Regions from separate parts of the Allobosea sp. CCNWLY174 genome, predicted to be linked through region 2. Evidence: predicted binding sites of a transcription regulator. Region 2 holds the regulator's gene; the other holds the start of a gene.
The links. Region 2 encodes PhoB, which activates phosphate uptake and scavenging genes when phosphate is short. Its sites were predicted from a motif close to TGTCATNNANCTGTCAT; they were not measured.

Region 1 (8,700 bases), on a different contig from region 2:
GGGCTGGTCGAGGCGGGCCTCGGCATATCCGTGCTGCCGAAGCTGGCGACGCCGGGCGAGAACCACCCGATCATCGTGACGCGGCCGATCCGCGACCCGGAAGTTTCGCGCACGATCGGTGTGGTCCGGCGCCGCGGGGTCAAGCTGGCGCCAGCGGCGGAACGCTTCCTGGAGATGCTGCTCGGAACCTGGCGCGGGCCCTTACCCGCTTCAGGCTGAGCTCAGCCGAAGACCCAGAGCCCGGCGAGGCCGGCCGAGCCGACGATGATCCGCCACCAGGCGAAGGGCGTGAAGCCGCGCTTCGAGACGAAATCGAGGAAGCTGCGGACGACAATCAGCGCCGAGATGAAGGCGGTGACGAAGCCGATCGTGATCAACGTGAGATCGTTGGTCGTCAGCTCCTTGTAGTTCTTCAGCAGGTCATAGGCGAAGGCGCCGGCCATCGTCGGCATCGCCAGGAAGAAGGAGAACTCGGCCGCGGCCCGCTTGTCGGCGCCGAGCAGCATCGCGCCAACGATGGTCGATCCGGAGCGAGAGACACCGGGCACCATCGCAAGACACTGGATGAAGCCGATCTTGAGATACATCGGCAGCGGGAAATTGGTGGCGTCGTGATGTTTCACCTCGAGCTCCAGCTCGTCGACGACGAGGAGGACGAGGCCGCCGGCGATCAGCGTGCAGCAGACCAGGAAGGGGTTGAACAGCACGCCCTTGATGAAGCCGTGCGCCAGCGCGCCGATCACCGCAGCCGGCAGGAAGGCGATGAGCACGCCGATGACGAAGCGACGCGCAGACGGATCGGTGCGCAAGCGCAGGGCGATATCGAGCAGGCGGCGGAAATAGACCAGCAGGATCGCCAGGATCGCGCCGAGCTGGACCAGGATCTCGAAGGATTTGCCCTTGGATTCGAAGCCTAGAAAATGCCCGAGCAGCAGCAGGTGGCCGGTCGAGGACACCGGCAGGAATTCGGTCAGCCCCTCGACCACGCCGAGCACGGCGGCGACAAGAAGGTCATGCATGGGAGGGTCCTTCCGAGCCTTGCTGGTGCGGCGCAACAAAGCTGAGCCGAACGCGTTAAAGCTATGGCGCAGGGTCTTTGCAAATTGGTTACCAGACCGGGAAGGATTTCTGCGCAATCCGCCACTTCACCCCGTCCCGGGTTGTTAGGCTTAGCCGGCAGGCCTATACGGGGGCGCTCTATTGCGCTGCATCAGCGCCGGCCTACCTCACCCGAACCGTCCTCAGTTCCAGCAATCGATGGCCACGCTTCACCATTATGCGCTTTGCCCGCATTCGCGCTTCATCCGGCTCGCACTGGGCGAGTTCGGCCTCGACGCCACGTTGGTCGAAGAGCGCGTCTGGGAACGGCGGCGCGAGTTCCTCGAGCTCAATCCCGCCGGGACGACGCCGGTGCTGCGCGAGGATAGCGGGCTCGTCGTGCCCGGCCCCGGACCGATCGCCGAATATCTCGACGAGACCCGCGGGCTCGCGCTGGCCGAACGGCGCCTGCTGCCGGAAGGCCCGGGCGGGCGGATCGAGGTGCGCCGGCTGCTCGACTGGTTCAACATCAAGTTCAACGAGGAAATCACCGCTCCGCTAGTGCTGGAGAAGGTGATGAAGCGCTTCATGAGCCGGGACGAGGGCGGCGGCCCGCCGGAAATGAGCGCGATCCGCGCGGCGCGCGGCAATGTGCGCTATCATCTGCGCTACATCGCCTGGCTGACGGCGAAACGGAACTGGCTCGCCGGCGACATTCTGAGCTATGCCGATCTTGCCGCGGCGGCGCATCTCTCCTGCGTCGACTATCTCGGCGACGTGCCCTGGGACGAGGATGAGGCCGCCCGCGCATGGTATGCGAGGATCAAGTCCAGACCGAGCTTCCGGCCGCTGCTGAGCGACCGGATTCCCGGCATGGCCCCCTCCGCCCATTACGACGACCTGGACTTCTGAGCCCCGACAAGCTCAAGGCTGCGATCGCCGCGCGCGCCAAGGCCGAGGGGTTCTCGGTGCTGCGCGTCGCCTCGGTCGACGCCATTCCCGAAGCGCCCGCCCGCCTCGCCGGCTGGCTGGAGGCCGGCCATCACGGCGACATGACCTGGCTGACCGAGCGCACGGCGGAGCGCGCCGATCCGGCGACCCTGTGGCCGGCGGCGCGTTCGATCGTCATGCTCGGCATGAGCTATGCGGGCGAAGGCGACCCGCTCGCCGTCCTGGCGCAGCGCGACCGCGGCGCCATCTCGCTCTACGCCCGCCGGCGCGACTATCACGATGTGATCAAGGGCAAGCTGAAGAGCATCGCCGGCGTGCTGGCGGCGCGAGGCGACGCCGAGGTCAAGGTCTTCGTCGACACCGCCCCAGTGATGGAAAAGCCGCTGGCCCAGGCAGCGGGCCTCGGCTGGCAGGGCAAGCAGACGGTGCTGGTCTCGCGCCAGCACGGCGCCTGGCTCTTCCTGGGCGCGATCTACACGAGCGCGGACTTGCCTCCGGACGAGCCGGAGCGCGACCGTTGCGGCTCCTGCACGCGCTGCCTCGACATCTGCCCGACCAAGGCCTTCCCGGCGCCCTATCAGCTCGATTCGCGCCGGTGCATCGCCTATCTCACCATCGAGCATCAGGGCCATATCGACGCAGAATTCCGTGAAGGCATCGGCAACCGCGTCTTCGGCTGCGACGACTGCCTCGCCGTCTGCCCCTGGAACAAGTTCGCGGACGCCTCGCATGAGACGCGCCTGGCGCTCAAGGGCGAGCTCGACGCGTTGCCGCTGGCCGATCTCGCCGGGCTCGATGACGCCGCCTTCCGCGCGCTCTTCGCCGGCACGCCGGTCAAGCGCACCGGCCGCGACCGGTTCATCCGCAATGTCCTGATTGCGATCGGCAACAGCGGCGATCCGGCACTGGCCGCAAATGCCGAAGCCCTGCTCGACGATCCCTCGTCTTTGGTGAGGGCGATGGCGGCCTGGGCGCTTTGGCAGCTCGTGCCCAGCCGCGCCGCGGAACTCGCGCCGGCCCGCCTCGCGCGGGAAACCGACCCCAAGGTCAGGACCGAATGGGCTCAGCCTTTTCCGAACCAACTGGAACCCGCATGAAGCTCGTCATCTTCGGCCTCGGCTATTCCGCCGGGTTCTTCGCGCGCGCCGCCTTGGCGAAGGGCTGGGAGGTCACCGGAACGGTGCGCTCGGCCGAAAAGGCCGGCGAACTCAGCAGGAAAGGCCTGCACACTCTGGTCTTCGGCGGTTTTGCGGTCTCGACACCCCTGGCAAAGCTCGTTGCGGATGCAGACGCGGTGCTGGTCTCGGCCCAGCCTGACGAGAGCGGCGATCCGGTGCTCGGCGCGCTCGCCGACAAGCTGGCCGCGGCCGAGAAGCTGCGCTGGATCGGCTATCTCTCGACCATCGGGGTCTATGGCGACCATGGCGGCGCCTGGATCGACGAGACGGCCGAATGCCGACCCACCAGCCGGCGCTCACGCCAGCGGCTGGAGATCGAGCAGGACTGGCTCACCTTCGGCGAGCGCAGCGGCAAGCCGGTGCAGATTTTCCGCCTGTCTGGCATTTACGGCCCGGGCCGCAGCCCGATCACCAAATTGCGGGCCGGCACCGCCAACCGCCTGGTCAAGCCCGGTCAGGTCTTCAACCGCATCCATGTCGACGACATTGCCGGCATACTGATGGCCTCGATCGAGGCGCCGCGCGCCGGAGCGATCTACAACGTCACCGATGACGAGCCGGCACCGCCGCAGGATGTCGTCAGCTTCGCTGCCGAGGTCGCCGGGCTCGCTCCGCCGCCGGAAACTCCGTTCGACCCCGCGAAGCTGTCGCCGATGGCCGCGAGTTTCTACGGCGAGAACAAGCGCGTCTCGAACGCGCTGGTGAAGCGCGAACTCGGCTATGCCTTCCGCTATCCGGAGTTCCGGCAGGCGCTGCGCGACCTCGCCGCATCCGGCGAGTGATCGCGCTCAGGCGGCGTAGCGCCCGGCGTCGCCGTCGAGATACTCGATATAGCGCCGGTCGATCGCAGAAACCGGCAGGATGACCAGCACGTCGGTGGTGCCGAATTGCTTGTCGACTACAGCACCCGCGCCGAAGCGGGCACCGAGGCGCAGATAGCCCTTCACCAGCGGCGGCAAGCATTTCAGCGCGAGCTTGGCGTCGATCATGCCGGCCGGGAGGCGATCCATCGCCACATGCCGATCGGGCTGGGCCACGACGCGCCAGTCGCCCTGGGCGGTGGCGTGATGGTGGATGAAGCTCAGCGGCAGCGCCAGCATGTCGGGGTCGGTGCCGTCCAGGCTGGCGCAGCCGAACATCGCGTCGATGCGGTGATGCCGGCAATAGGCCCAGATGCCATGCCAGAGCAGCTCGACCGTCTTCTTGGTGCGATAGGGCTTCAGCACGCAGGAGCGGCCGAGCTCCAGGAAGCGCATCTCGGGATGGCGCGCCAGCAGCGGCGCGATGTCGAATTCGGACTGGGTGTAGAAACCGCCGAGCCTGGCCACGGCCTGCTCGCGCATCAGCCGGTAGGTGCCGACGACCTTGGGCCTGATCCCGCCGAAGCGACCACGCGCGGCATGGTCGATGACGAGGAGATGATCGCAGACGGCGTCGAATCGATCGGCGTCGCGGCGGAACATGCGCGAGACGACATCGGGCTTGGCCGACATCTCCTGATAGAACACACGGTAGCGCAGGCGCTGGGCCCGCCAGATCTCGCGCGGGCCACGCGCCAACCGGACCTCGAGCGCGCCGGAGCGGCCGAGCGTGCCGGACAGAGCGTCAGCGCCGGGGAAGGCGAAGCCGCCGAGCTGCTTGCCGGCAGCCAGCAGGCTCGAGGGGGAGAAACGCTGCAACAGGGCCTGGCCGGCCAGCTTCTGCTTTGCCGGCTGACGGGCACCCTGAAAAACGTCGTGCGTCATAGACGGTCTGGCCCCTGCGATCTCGGATCGGCGCATGACAGCTCTGCGCCGACCGTCTTACGGGATCGCGACAAAACTACGTCACTGTGATGACGAAGCCAACCGCCCGGAGAGCAAACCGAGGCTCAGGCCGACAGCATCTCGCCCGTTCGCAGCTGCGAAAGCCGCTCGATCCAGCCACGCAGCTGATCGCGTGACAGGGGCTTAGCCAGACAATCATCCATGCCGGCGGCGAGCGCCTCACGCCTGTCATCCTCCGCCGTGTTGGCGCTGACGGCGACGATCGGCAGCCGGGCGAGGCCCTGCGCCTTCTCGGCCGCACGGATGTTCCGGGCGACGGCGAGCCCGTCCAGCACCGGCATGCGGACATCGAGCAAGGCGAGATCGAACCCTGGCGACCGGCCGGCGCGGGCCTCTTCGGCCAGGCGGACAGCCTCGCCGCCATCACGCGCCCAGACCGCAATGCAGCCGAGCCGCTCCAACGTGCGAGTCAACAGAAGCGCGTTGATCTCGTTGTCCTCGGCGACGAGGACCCGCAAGCCGGCGACAGGCTGCTCCGCCGACGCGTCGCCGGCCGGCGCCGTCGCGACTGCGTGCTGCAGCCGCTCGACCGGGTCGAGCCGCGCCTGCAGCGAGCGCGCCCGAACCGGCTTGACGAGGAAGCCGCTGAAGCCGGCGGCATAGGGGGAGCCGAAGCTGCGGCGCTCGGCCGGCGCCAAGATGATCACGATATCGGCTACGCCGGCGCGTCGCGCCGCGGCCGCCACCGCCTCGACCTCGCCGCCCGGAAGATTGCGATCGATCAGCACCGCGGACAGGGCCGAATCGCCGGCAAGCGCCGCGAGGGCCCGAGCATGATCGCCGGCCCGCAGAACCTGCGCGCCCGTCCGTTCGAGGCAGGCGGCGATATGGGCCGCGCTGAACGGCGCCGAGGATGCGACCAGGATGCGCCGACCCTGCCAGTTCGGGGAGGCCGGAGACGCGATTTGGGCTGTGCCGGCTCGTAACGGCAGAACCAGCCGGAACAATGCGCCGCCCTCCGCGCGATTCCCGGCTTCGATCTCACCGCCCATGGCGCGGGCGAGCCGGCGGGCGATGGCGAGGCCGAGACCGGTACCGGCCTGGTCGCGATGGCCGGTCATGCCGCCCTGCTCGAACTCCTCGAAGATCGTGGCGAGGCGCTCGGCCGGAATCCCCGGCCCCGTATCGGCGATGGCGACGACGAACTGACCGGCGACGGCATCCGCCTCGATGCCGACGCCGCCCGCTTGCGTGAACTTCACGGCATTGCCGACGAGATTGAGCAGAATCTGGCGCAGGCGCTCCGCGTCGCCGACGAGTTGTCCCGACAGGGCGGGCCCGAGCAAAGTGGAGATCTCGATGCCCTTGGCCTGGGCGCGCGGCGCCATCAGCTCGGTGACGTCCTCGATCAGCGCGGCTGGATCGAACGGCGCATCGGCAAGTTCGAGCTTTCCGGCCTCGACCTTGGCGAAGTCGAGGATGTCGTCGACGAGCCCGAGCAGCGCCTCGCCCGAGCTTCTGAGCGCCTTGACATAGGTCGCCTGTTCCGGGTCGAGCCTGGTGTCGCCGAGCAGGTCGGCCATCCCGAGGATGCCGTTGAGCGGAGTGCGGAATTCATGGCTCACGGTCGCCAGGAAGCGCGACTTGGCGGCGCTCGCCTCCTCGGCCCGGCTGCGCGCTTCCTCAAGCGCCGTTTCAGCTGCGATGCGCCCGCTGATCTCGCGGCCGACCCGCTGCAGCACGGTCTGGCCGGCTGCGACCGGGACGACCGTCTCGACCCAGGAGAGCCAGCGTTCGCCTTCTTGCGTCTCGATGCATTCGTCGACGACGCGGGCTCCGCCCGGCAGCATCTGCGCCGGCCGAGCGCTGCGCACGCGCGGCTGTTCGACGCTGCCGACGGCCTCGGTTTCGCTCTTGCCGATCAGCGCCGCATAGGCGGCGTTGGCGTAGATGATCCGGCCCTCGCTGCGGCGCACGATCAGATCGCCTTGTGCCTCGATCAGGCTGCGATAGCGTTCCTCGCTGTCGGCAAGCACCCAGAGCCGGTCGCTCAGCTTCTCGACATCGGCCGTCAGCGCCCTCGCCTGCCGGGTCACCTGGCGGCGCTCCCGCAGCAGCCTGATCGCCACGATGGCACAGGCGATCGCCAAGGCAATGGCGGCGCCGGTCAACAGAATGAGGAGAGACGGCAGCTCGATCATGCCCGACCATCTATCACGGCCCCTCTTGAGAAAGGGTTCGCCCTATCCGCGAGGATGCCCGGTTGGTTTGAACGGCTTCATTAACCTTTCATCAGGCGGCAATCCCTGATCAGGCGGCCTGTGCCGCCTGGTCGATGCGCGAGCGATAGGACAGCGCCTCGGCGAGATGGATGCGCCCGACCCCGCTATCCCCGTCGAGATCGGCGAGCGTCCGCGCGACCCTGAGCACGCGGTGGTAGCCGCGCGCCGTAAGCCGCATCGCATCGGCGGCGCTGCGCAGCAGCGCGAGCCCGGCCGCATCCGGTCGTGCCACCTCGTCCAGCAGCGCGGCCGGACAGCGGGCATTGGTCGTACCGCCCGCCAGCCCCAGCGCAGCGTAGCGAACCGACTGGCGGGCCCGGGCGGCCGACACGCGGCCCGCGACCTCGGCCGAACCTTCGGACGCAGCCGGCAGGATGAGGTCGGCCGCCGTCAGCGCCGGCACCTCGATGGTGATGTCGATCCGGTCGAGCATCGGGCCAGAAATCTTCGCCTGATAACTCGCCATGCATCGCTCATTGGGCCGGGTGTGGCAGGCATAGCCGGGCTCGGTCGCCTTGCCGCAGCGGCAGGGATTCATCGCGGCGATCAGCTGGAAATTCGCGGGGTATACGGTGCGGTGGTTGGCACGCGAGATCAGCACCTCGCCGGTCTCCATCGGCTGGCGCAGCGCATCGAGCGCGTGCGCCTGGAACTCCGGTAATTCGTCGAGGAAGAGCACGCCGTGATGGGCGAGCGAGATTTCGCCGGGCCGGGCCTGCTGGCCTCCACCGACGAGCGCGGCCATCGAGGCCGAATGATGCGGGGCGCGGAAGGGGCGCCGGTCCGTCAACTCGCCATCGGCGAGATGGCCGGCGACCGAAAGCACCATCGAGACCTCCAGCAACTCGCGCGGATCGAGCGGCGGCAGGATCGAGGGCAGGCGGCTCGCCAGCATCGACTTGCCGGCGCCGGGCGGCCCGTTCATCAGGAGATTGTGGCCGCCGGCGGCTGCGATCTCGAGGACGCGCTTGGCGCTCTCCTGGCCTTTGATGTCGCGCAGGTCGGGCAGCGGCCCGCCCTGGCGGGCGACGGCGGGCTGCGGCCGCGCCATCACCTGCGTGCCCTTGAAATGGTTGGCGAGCTGGATCAGCGAACGCGGCGCGAGGATATCCAGATCGCGGGCCGCCCAGGCCGCTTCCGGCCCGCTGGCGGCGGGGCAGATCAGCCCCTGCCCTCGGCCATAGGCTGCGATCGCGGCCGGCAGCACCCCGGCAACCGGGGTGATCGAGCCGTCGAGGGCGAGTTCGCCAAGTACGGTGTAGCCGGCGAGCGCGTCAGCCGGGATCGCGCCGATCGCCGCCATGACCCCCAGCGCGATCGGCAGATCGTAATGGCTGCCTTCCTTCGGCAGGTCGGCCGGGGCGAGGTTGACCGTGATGCGCTTGGCCGGCAGCGCCAGCCCCGACGCGATCAGCGCGGCACGGACGCGCTCCTTGCTCTCGCCGACCGCCTTGTCCGGCAGGCCCACGAGGATGAAGGCGACGC
Region 2 (8,700 bases):
TGACGATCTACCAGTTCGCGTCGGCCCCTTACGAGAACTGGCAGCAGCTCGCTTGGGCGGGATCGCTGATCATCACCGTCTCAATCCTCGTGCTTTCCCTCATCGCCCGGCGCATCGTGCGCGGCGGCAAGTGAATAGCGTCCGATCGGAAGGACCATGCAGATGCTTTCGACCCTCGAACTGAGCCCGCAGACGCTGGATGCCGAAGCGCCCGTCCGCATCGCCGTGAAGAACCTCGATTTCTACTACGGCGAGCACAAGGCGCTGAAGAACATCAACCTCGACTTCCGCGACCGGCACGTCACGGCGCTGATCGGCCCCTCGGGCTGCGGCAAGTCGACCCTGCTGCGCATCTTCAACCGGATCTACTCGCTCTATCCCGAGCAGAAGGCGACCGGCGAGATCCTGCTCGACGGCCGCAACATCATCTCGAACGACATCGACGTGAACGAATTGCGCTCGCGCATCGGCATGGTCTTCCAGAAGCCGACGCCGTTCCCGATGTCGATCTACGACAATGTCGCCTTTGGCATCCGTCTCTACGAGAAGCCGCCGAAGTCGGAGCTCGATGACCGTGTCGAGGGCGCCTTGCGCCGCGCCGCGCTTTGGGACGAGGTCAAGGACAAGCTGAAGAGCTCCGGCATGGGCCTTTCGGGCGGCCAGCAGCAGCGCCTCTGCATCGCCCGCACCATCGCCCAGAAGCCCGAGGTCATCCTGTTCGACGAGCCGACCTCGGCGCTCGACCCGATCTCGACCGGCAAGATCGAGGACCTGCTCGAGCAGCTCAAGACCGACTTCACCATCGTCATCGTCACCCACAACATGCAGCAGGCGGCGCGCATCTCGCAGTATACCGCCTTCATGTATCTGGGCGAGGTGATCGAGTTCGACGCGACCAACACGATCTTCATGAACCCGCACAAGAAGCAGACGCAGGACTACGTCACCGGCCGCTTCGGCTGACGTTCTGAAAGCGCCGGCCAGACTCGAAGGATACGCCCGATGTCGGATCAACATATCGTCCGCTCCTACGATGCCGATCTCGAGGGCCTGCGCCGCAGCCTCGCCGAGATGGGCGGCATGTCCGAGCGCATGCTCGGCGACTCCACCGTGGCTCTGGTGCGCCGCGACACCGCGCTCGCCCAGAAAATCATCAGCGCCGACCAGCGCCTCGACAATCTCCAGCGCGAGGTCGAGGAAAAGGCGGTGCTGACCATCGCTCGCCGCCAGCCGCTGGCGAACGACCTGCGCGAGCTGATCTCGGCAATCCGCATCGCCGCCGACATCGAGCGCGTCGGCGACCTCGCCAAGAACATCGCCAAGCGCGCCGTCGCGATCTCCGGCCAGTTCTCGCCGCCGCATCGCGCCGTCGTCGGCCTCGAGCATATGAGCCGCCTGGTCCAGGCCCAGCTCAAGGACGTGCTCGACGCCTATGCCGCCAGCAACGAGCAGAAGGCGATGGATGTCTGGCGCCGCGACGACGAGATCGACGCGCTCTACACCTCGCTGTTCCGCGAGCTCCTGACCTATATGATGGAGGACCCGCGCAACATCACCTTCTGCACGCATCTGCTGTTCTGCGCCAAGAACGTCGAGCGCATCGGCGACCATACCACCAACATCGCCGAGACCATCCACTATCTCGTCACCGGCCAGTCGATCGACGAGACCCGGCCGAAGCTCGACACCACCAACATCCTCGTCGACCTGCCGGCGGCCAATGGCTGAACCGGCGGGCGCTTGAACGGACGCTGACATGCCCGCACGCATCCTGATCGTCGAGGACGAGGAGCCGCTCACCTTGCTGCTGCGCTACAATCTCGAGGCCGAGGGCTTCGAGGTCGACAGCGTGGCGCGCGGCGACGACGCCGAACTGCACCTGCGCGACCATACGCCCGACCTCGTCCTGCTCGACTGGATGCTGCCCGGCCTCTCCGGCATCGAGCTCTGCCGGCGCCTGCGTACCCGGCGCGACACCGAGCGCGTGCCGATCATCATGCTGACCGCCCGCGGCGAGGAGACAGAGCGGGTCCGCGGCCTTGCCACCGGCGCCGACGACTATGTCGTCAAGCCGTTCTCGCTGCCCGAACTGATCGCCCGCATCCAGGCGCTGCTGCGCCGCGCCAAGCCCGGCCATGTCGCCGGTCTGCTCGCTGCCGGCGATCTCGAGCTCGACCGCACCACCCGGCGCGTCCGCCGCGCCGGCGCCGAATTGCATCTCGGCCCGACCGAGTTCCGCCTGCTCGAATTCCTGATGCAGGCCCCGGGCCGGGTCTATTCCCGGGCGCAACTGCTCGACGCCGTCTGGGGTCGCGACGTCTATATCGACGAACGCACCGTCGACGTTCATGTCGGGCGCCTGCGCAAGGCGATCACGCCGGCCAATGCCAAGGACCCGCTGCGCACGGTGCGCGGCGCCGGCTACGCCTTCGACGAGACGTTTGCCCGCAGTTGAGCGCTTTTGTCAGCGCGGCGCGGCGATGATCACCGCTGCGCCGGCAAGGCAGAGCGCGGCGCCTGCCAGGTCGTAGCGATCTGGTAGCACCTTCTCGACCAGCGCCATCCAGGCCAGCGACGCCACGATATAGACGCCGCCATAGGCGGCGAAGGTGCGCCCGGCGGCTGGACTGTCGAGCAGGGCCAGCAACCAGGCGAAAGCCGCGAGCGATACCAGGCCCGGCAGCAGCAACCAGACCGGCTTGCCGAGCTTGAGCCAGGCCCAGAAGGCGAAGCAGCCGGCGATCTCCGCCAGCGCCGCGGCGGCATAGGTCGCGAAGGTCGCCATGGCGCTCTCCCGTGGTTCGCCCATGAAAAAGCCGGCCACGAGGGCCGGCTTTTCCGATTTTGGATGGTTACGCCGCCTCAGGCGCGGACGGGCTTGCGCTCGCGGCGCCGGTCGGCCGCCGGCTGGTAGGCGATCCGGGCATGATAGGCGCAATAGGGCATGCCGGTCGCGCTGCGGCCGCCGCAGAAGCGGAACTCCGGCGTGGTCGGGTCGCCCATCGGCCAGCGGCACATATACTCGCGCAGATCCATGATCGTGACCCGCTCGGAGAACGGCACGACCACGTCCTCGGCCGGCGCCGGAGCGCGCTCGACCTGTGCTTCGGTCGCGATTTCGGGTGCGAACTGCGGTGCCAGCGCGGTGTTGCCGCGGGTCAGCCCGGCGCCACCGTTCTGATGGCCGGCGGGATGGCTCGGCGGGCGGGCCGCCGGCTTGCGCGGGCGCGGCGTGGCCGAACCGGGGCTCTTGGCCCGGCCGGACAGGCCGAGACGGTGAACCTTCCCGATGACGGCGTTCCGCGTGACGCTGCCGAGCTCGGCGGCGATCTGGCTCGCGCTCAGGCCGTCATTCCAGAGCTTCTTGAGCAGTTCGACGCGTTCGTCGGTCCAGGCTCCGGCTTCGGTCATGGGGTTGCACCTGTCTTCGTCATGCTTCGCCAGCGGGCCGGCGAGGCATAGGGAGAGATCATGGCGGAATCCGATACCGGCAGCGTCCGTCACAAAACGGAAGCCGTTACGCCCGGAACTGACGATACAGGAGACGCCGCACGAGATGTCGTATCTGACGAAGAGGACCATACAAGATGGCCTGACTCGGCCACAAGAGTCGCCGAATCGTAATTCGGCTTTTCCCCAGCCAATCGCCGCAGACGGCCGGACAGTGAGTCTATTCGGCAACGCTGCCGCGAGAGCCGGATCCGATCAGGGTGGCATACCCTGATCGGTGAATCCGTCTCCCACTTTTGGAATGGAGACCGTTTTGCCCCAACGGCTTGCGGGAGAAGCCGTTGGGGACGGGCTCCAAGTCAGCCGGAATTGACAGGGCCGGGCCGGTTTTGCATAGTCGTGCGACGCAGCCGCCCCCAAGGGCGGCGCTTATGTTTTTGAGCGATCGGGATTTTCCTTTGATGCGGCTTGACGCGCGACGAGACGGCGGGAGCGGCCAGCGACGATAATGTCGCCGGCGGGTCGCATCGTGCCGGCATCATGCCGCCTTGCGTCCCATCCTGCCGTTCCCGGCCTGAGATTCCGCGCTATTTTCCCGTCTCGCCGCAAGGATTTTGCTCCATGAGCACCGCTTCCGCTTCTTCCGTTCTCCTGCCGACCTATGCCCGGGCCCCGATCGCGCTCGAGCGTGGCGAGGGCGCCTGGGCGATCACCGCCGACGGCACCCGCTATCTCGATTTCGGCGCCGGCATCGCCGTCAATTCGCTGGGGCACGCCCATCCGCATCTGGTCGAGGCGCTGACCGCCCAGGCGCAGCGGATCTGGCACACGTCCAATCTCTACACCATGCCCGAGGGCGAGAAGCTCGCCCGCCGGCTCTGCGAGGCGACCTTCGCCGAACGCGTCTTCTTCACCAATTCGGGCGCCGAGGCGAACGAGTGCGCCATCAAGATGGCGCGCAAGTACCACGCCGCGAAAGGCCATCCGGAGCGCTTCCGGGTCGTCACCTTCGAGGGCGCCTTCCATGGCCGCACGCTCGCGACCATTGCCGCCGGCGGCCAGCAGAAATACATCGACGGCTTCGGCCCGAAGGTCGATGGCTTCGATCAGGTGCCGTTCGACGACGAGGCGGCGCTGAAGGCCGCGATCGGCCCGGAGACCGCCGCGCTTATGATCGAGCCGATCCAGGGCGAAGGTGGCCTGCGCTCGGTGCCGATGCGTGTCCTCAAGCAGCTGCGCGAGCTCTGTGACGAGCACGGGCTGATGCTGATCTTCGACGAGATCCAGACGGGCGTCGGCCGCACCGGCAAGTTCTTCGCCTATGAGCATTCCGGTGTCGCTCCCGACATCATGTCGATCGCCAAGGGCATCGGCGGTGGCTTCCCGATGGGTGCCTGCCTCGCCACCGAAGAGGCCGCCTCCGGCATGACGCTCGGCACCCACGGCACCACCTTCGGCGGCAATCCGCTCGCCATGGCGGTCGGCAACGCCGTGCTCGACGTCATCCTGGCGCCGGGCTTCCTCGACCATGTCCAGAAGACGGCCTTGCGCCTGCGCCAGTCGCTGGCCCAGCTCAAGGATCAGCATCCCCAGGTGATCGAGGAGATCCGCGGCGAGGGGCTGATGCTCGGCCTCAAGCTCAAGACCCCGAACACCGATTTCGTCGCGCAGGCGCGGGCCGCCGGCCTGCTCGTGGTCGCGGCCGGCGACAATGTCGTGCGCCTGCTGCCGCCGCTGATCATCGGCGAGAGCGAGGTGGCCGAGGCGGTGGCGCGGCTGGACAAGGCGGCTGGCGCGGTCGAGGCGGAGCTCGCCCGGCCGGCAGCGGAGTGAGCATGATGTCTGCGACGCGTCACTTTCTCGATCTCTCGGATTTCTCGGCCGGAGAGCTCCGCTCCATCCTCAAGGCCGGCGAGGACATCAAGGCCCGCCGGCGCACGCCCGCGGCCGCTGCCGACCGCCTGCTCGAAGGCAAGGTCATCGCCATGATCTTCGAGCAGCCATCGCTGCGGACCCGCGTCTCCTTCGACGTCGGCATCCGCGAGCTCGGGGGCTCGCCGATGATGGTGACCGGCCAGGAGATCGAGCTCGGCGAGCGCGAGACCATCGCCGACACCGCCCGCGTGCTCTCGCGCTATGTCGATGCGATCATGATCCGCATGCTCGACCACGACGCCGTGGTCGAGATGGCGCAATACGCCACCGTGCCGGTGATCAACGGCCTGACCAAGCGCCAGCATCCCTGCCAGGTCATGGCCGATGTCATGACCTTCGAGGAGCGCAAAGGCTCGATCAAGGGCAAGCGCATCGCCTGGACCGGTGACACCAACAACGTCCTGACCTCCTGGGTCCATGCCGCCGGCCGGCTCGATTTCGAGCTCGCCATCGCGACGCCCGAAGAGCTCGCGCCTCCGCCGGCGCTGCTCGACTGGGCCCGCGACCAGGGCGCCAGGCTGCAGTTGACCCATCGTCCCGAGGCGGCGGTCGAGGGCGCCGACTGCGTCATCACCGATTGCTGGGTCTCGATGGGCGACCAGGAAGGCACGCGCCACAACCTGCTGCGGCCCTACCAGGTCGATGAGCGCCTGCTCGGCCGCGCCGAGAAGGATGCGATCTTCATGCATTGCCTGCCGGCCTCGCGCGGCGAGGAAGTGACCGACCAGGTCATGGACGGCCCGCAATCGGCTGTCTTCGACGAGGCCGAGAACCGGCTGCATGCCCAGAAGGGCATCCTGGCCTGGTGCTTCGGCGGAGTGGCGGCCTGATGGCGGAAGGCTCGCCCGCGGGCGCACCCGACGATCGGGTGCTGCCCTTCGCCGTACCCGATCTCGACGTGCGCGGCCGGGTCGTCAGGCTCGGCCCTTCGCTCGACCAAATCCTAGCGCGGCATCATTACCCCGAACCCGTTGCGCGCGTCCTCGCCGAGGCCGCGGCGCTCGCCGTCATGCTCGGTACCACGCTCAAGGGCGAAGGCCGCTTCCAGCTGCAGACCAAGAGCGATGGGCCGGTCTCGATGCTGGTCGTCGACTTCAACGCGCCCGACTGCTACCGCGCCATGGCTCGCTACGATGCCGATCAGCTGGCGGCCGCGATCGATGCAAACGCGATCTCGACCGGCGATCTGCTTGGCAAGGGCCACCTCGCCATGACCGTCGACCAGGGCAGCGAGGCGACGCGCTATCAGGGCGTCGTCGCGCTCGACGGACAGAGCCTGGAAGAAGCCGGCCACCAGTATTTCCGCCAGTCCGAGCAGATTCCCAGCCGCATCCGGCTCGGCGTCGGCTCGGTCCTGACCGGCGCCGGCCTCGCCTGGCGTGCCGGCGGTCTGATCGTGCAGTTCATGCCGAACTCGCCCGAACGCATGCGCGCCGCCGATCTCCACCCTGGCGATGCGCCCGAAGGCCATGAGATCCTTGCCGCCGGCGACGATGACGGTGTCAGCGACGACGCCTGGACCGAGGCGCGCTCGCTGGTCGAGACGATCGAGCATCACGAACTGCTCGATCCGCTGCTGGAGAGCGAGCGCCTGCTCTACCGGCTCTTCCATGAGCGCGGCGCCCATGTCTTCGAGCCCGTCGCGGTGCACGAGGCCTGCCGCTGCTCGCGCGAACGCGTGCTCGGCATGCTCAAGGGCTTTTCTGCCGACGACCGCAAGGCGATGATCGCCGATGACGGCACGCTCGGCGTCACCTGCGAGTTCTGCTCGCGCCGCTACGAGTTCGACCCGGCCGAGGTCGAGGCGGAGATCGCGGCGGGGGCGTGAACATGGCGCGTCATGCTCGGGCTTGACCCGAGCATCTCAGGCCGGAGAAGACTCCGTCTAGTGCCTTCTCGTCAGGAGATTCTCGGGTCTGCGCCGCGCTTCGCCCGAGAATGACGGCGCTTTACCCCACCCGGCATTCCGCCAGCAGACGGCGCATGAAGGCCTCACCGGCGGCGAACTGCTCCAGCGTGATGTACTCGTCCGGCTGGTGCGCCTGGTCGATCGAGCCGGGGCCGCACACGATGGTCGGCAGGCCTGCGCGCTGGAAATGCCCGGCCTCGGTGGCATAGGCGACGGCGATGGTGCGGTTGCGGCCGGCGAGGCGCATCACCAGCGTCTCGGCCTCCGAGCCCGGATCGGGCGCGAGGCCCGGCACGTCCGAGCTCATCACCGTCTCGATCGCAGCCGACGGCGCGGTCCTGCGCATCCGCGCCAGCACCTCCTCCGACAGCCTGGCGAAACGGGCCGGCACCTCTTCGGGATCTGAGCCCGGCAGCGTGCGCACCTCCCAGGCGAGATCGCAGCGATCGGCCAGGATGTTGCGGGCGATCCCGCCATGGAACTTGCCGATATGGACGGTGTCATAGGGCGGATCGAAGCGCCCGCTCTCGTCGATCCGGCCTTCGCGCTCATCGGCCATGGCGACGAGGCCGGCGGCGAGGCGCGTGCCGGCATGGACGGCGCTGGCGCCGAGATGCGGCTTGGACGAATGCGCGGCGAAGCCGGTGATCGCGGTGAAGAAGGTGCGAATGCCCTTATGCGCGTCGGCGAGTTCGAGCGAGGTCGGCTCGCCGACGATGACCGCGCGTGGCTTGGGCAGGCTCCTGCCCATCGCGGCGATGCCGTCGACGACGCCGAGGCAGGTCACCTCTTCGTCATAGGAGAAGAACAGGTGGATCGGCGTCTTGAAGTCGGCGGCGAGAAAGTCCGGCACGAGCGCCAGCGCCAGCGCGACGAAGCCCTTCATGTCGACCGAGCCGCGGCCATAGGCCTTGCCGTTCTCGACATGCAGTGTGAACGGATCGCGCGACCAGGCCTGACCCTCGACCGGCACGACATCGGTATGGCCGGAGAGCACGATACCGCCCTTGTCCTGCGGGCCGATCGTGGCGAACAGCGCCGCCTTGTCGCCGGTCGCGTTCGGGAAGCGCACGGAGGGTACGCCCCAGCCAGTGAGGTAGTCCTCGACGAAGGCGATCAGGTCGAGATTGGATTTGTGGCTCACCGTGTCGAAGGCGACGAGGCGGGCGAGCATGTCGAGCGGCTGGTAGCGCTGCCCGGTCGGTGTGGCGATCGTCAATGCAGGACCTTCTTCACATAGGGCGAGTCGAGCGGAAACAGCGGCACCTCGACATCGAACCGCGCGCCGTCCTCGCCGAGCATGGCATAGACGCCGCGCATGCTGCCATCGGGCGTCATCAGCGGGCAGCCGGAGGTATAGCTGAAGCGCTCGCCCGGCTGCAGCACCGGCTGCTGGCCGATCACGC

Region 1: olsB (l-ornithine N(alpha)-acyltransferase) is a predicted target of PhoB. The motif match lies at 4,991-5,007, and genes of this name have one in related genera.

What each region holds. Positions count from the first base shown of each region.
Region 1 covers NZ_JBBBBQ010000008.1:2,113-10,812, reverse strand. The annotation lists gene V7S63_RS20840 (LysR family transcriptional regulator) at 1-219, shown strand, start outside; gene V7S63_RS20835 (undecaprenyl-diphosphate phosphatase) at 222-1,019, opposite strand; gene V7S63_RS20830 (glutathione S-transferase family protein) at 1,258-1,950, shown strand; gene queG (tRNA epoxyqueuosine(34) reductase QueG) at 1,848-3,086, shown strand; gene V7S63_RS20820 (SDR family oxidoreductase) at 3,083-3,949, shown strand; gene olsB (l-ornithine N(alpha)-acyltransferase) at 3,956-4,912, opposite strand; gene V7S63_RS20810 (response regulator) at 5,038-7,134, opposite strand; gene V7S63_RS20805 (YifB family Mg chelatase-like AAA ATPase) at 7,244-8,700, opposite strand, start outside.
Region 2 covers NZ_JBBBBQ010000010.1:146,054-154,753, forward strand. The annotation lists gene pstA (phosphate ABC transporter permease PstA) at 1-134, shown strand, start outside; gene pstB (phosphate ABC transporter ATP-binding protein PstB) at 157-963, shown strand; gene phoU (phosphate signaling complex protein PhoU) at 1,003-1,728, shown strand; gene phoB (phosphate regulon transcriptional regulator PhoB) at 1,757-2,455, shown strand; gene V7S63_RS24035 (YnfA family protein) at 2,465-2,785, opposite strand; gene V7S63_RS24040 (GcrA family cell cycle regulator) at 2,863-3,411, opposite strand; gene V7S63_RS24045 (aspartate aminotransferase family protein) at 4,072-5,283, shown strand; gene argF (ornithine carbamoyltransferase) at 5,289-6,215, shown strand; gene V7S63_RS24055 (Hsp33 family molecular chaperone) at 6,215-7,213, shown strand; gene argE (acetylornithine deacetylase) at 7,335-8,513, opposite strand; gene apaG (Co2+/Mg2+ efflux protein ApaG) at 8,510-8,700, opposite strand, start outside.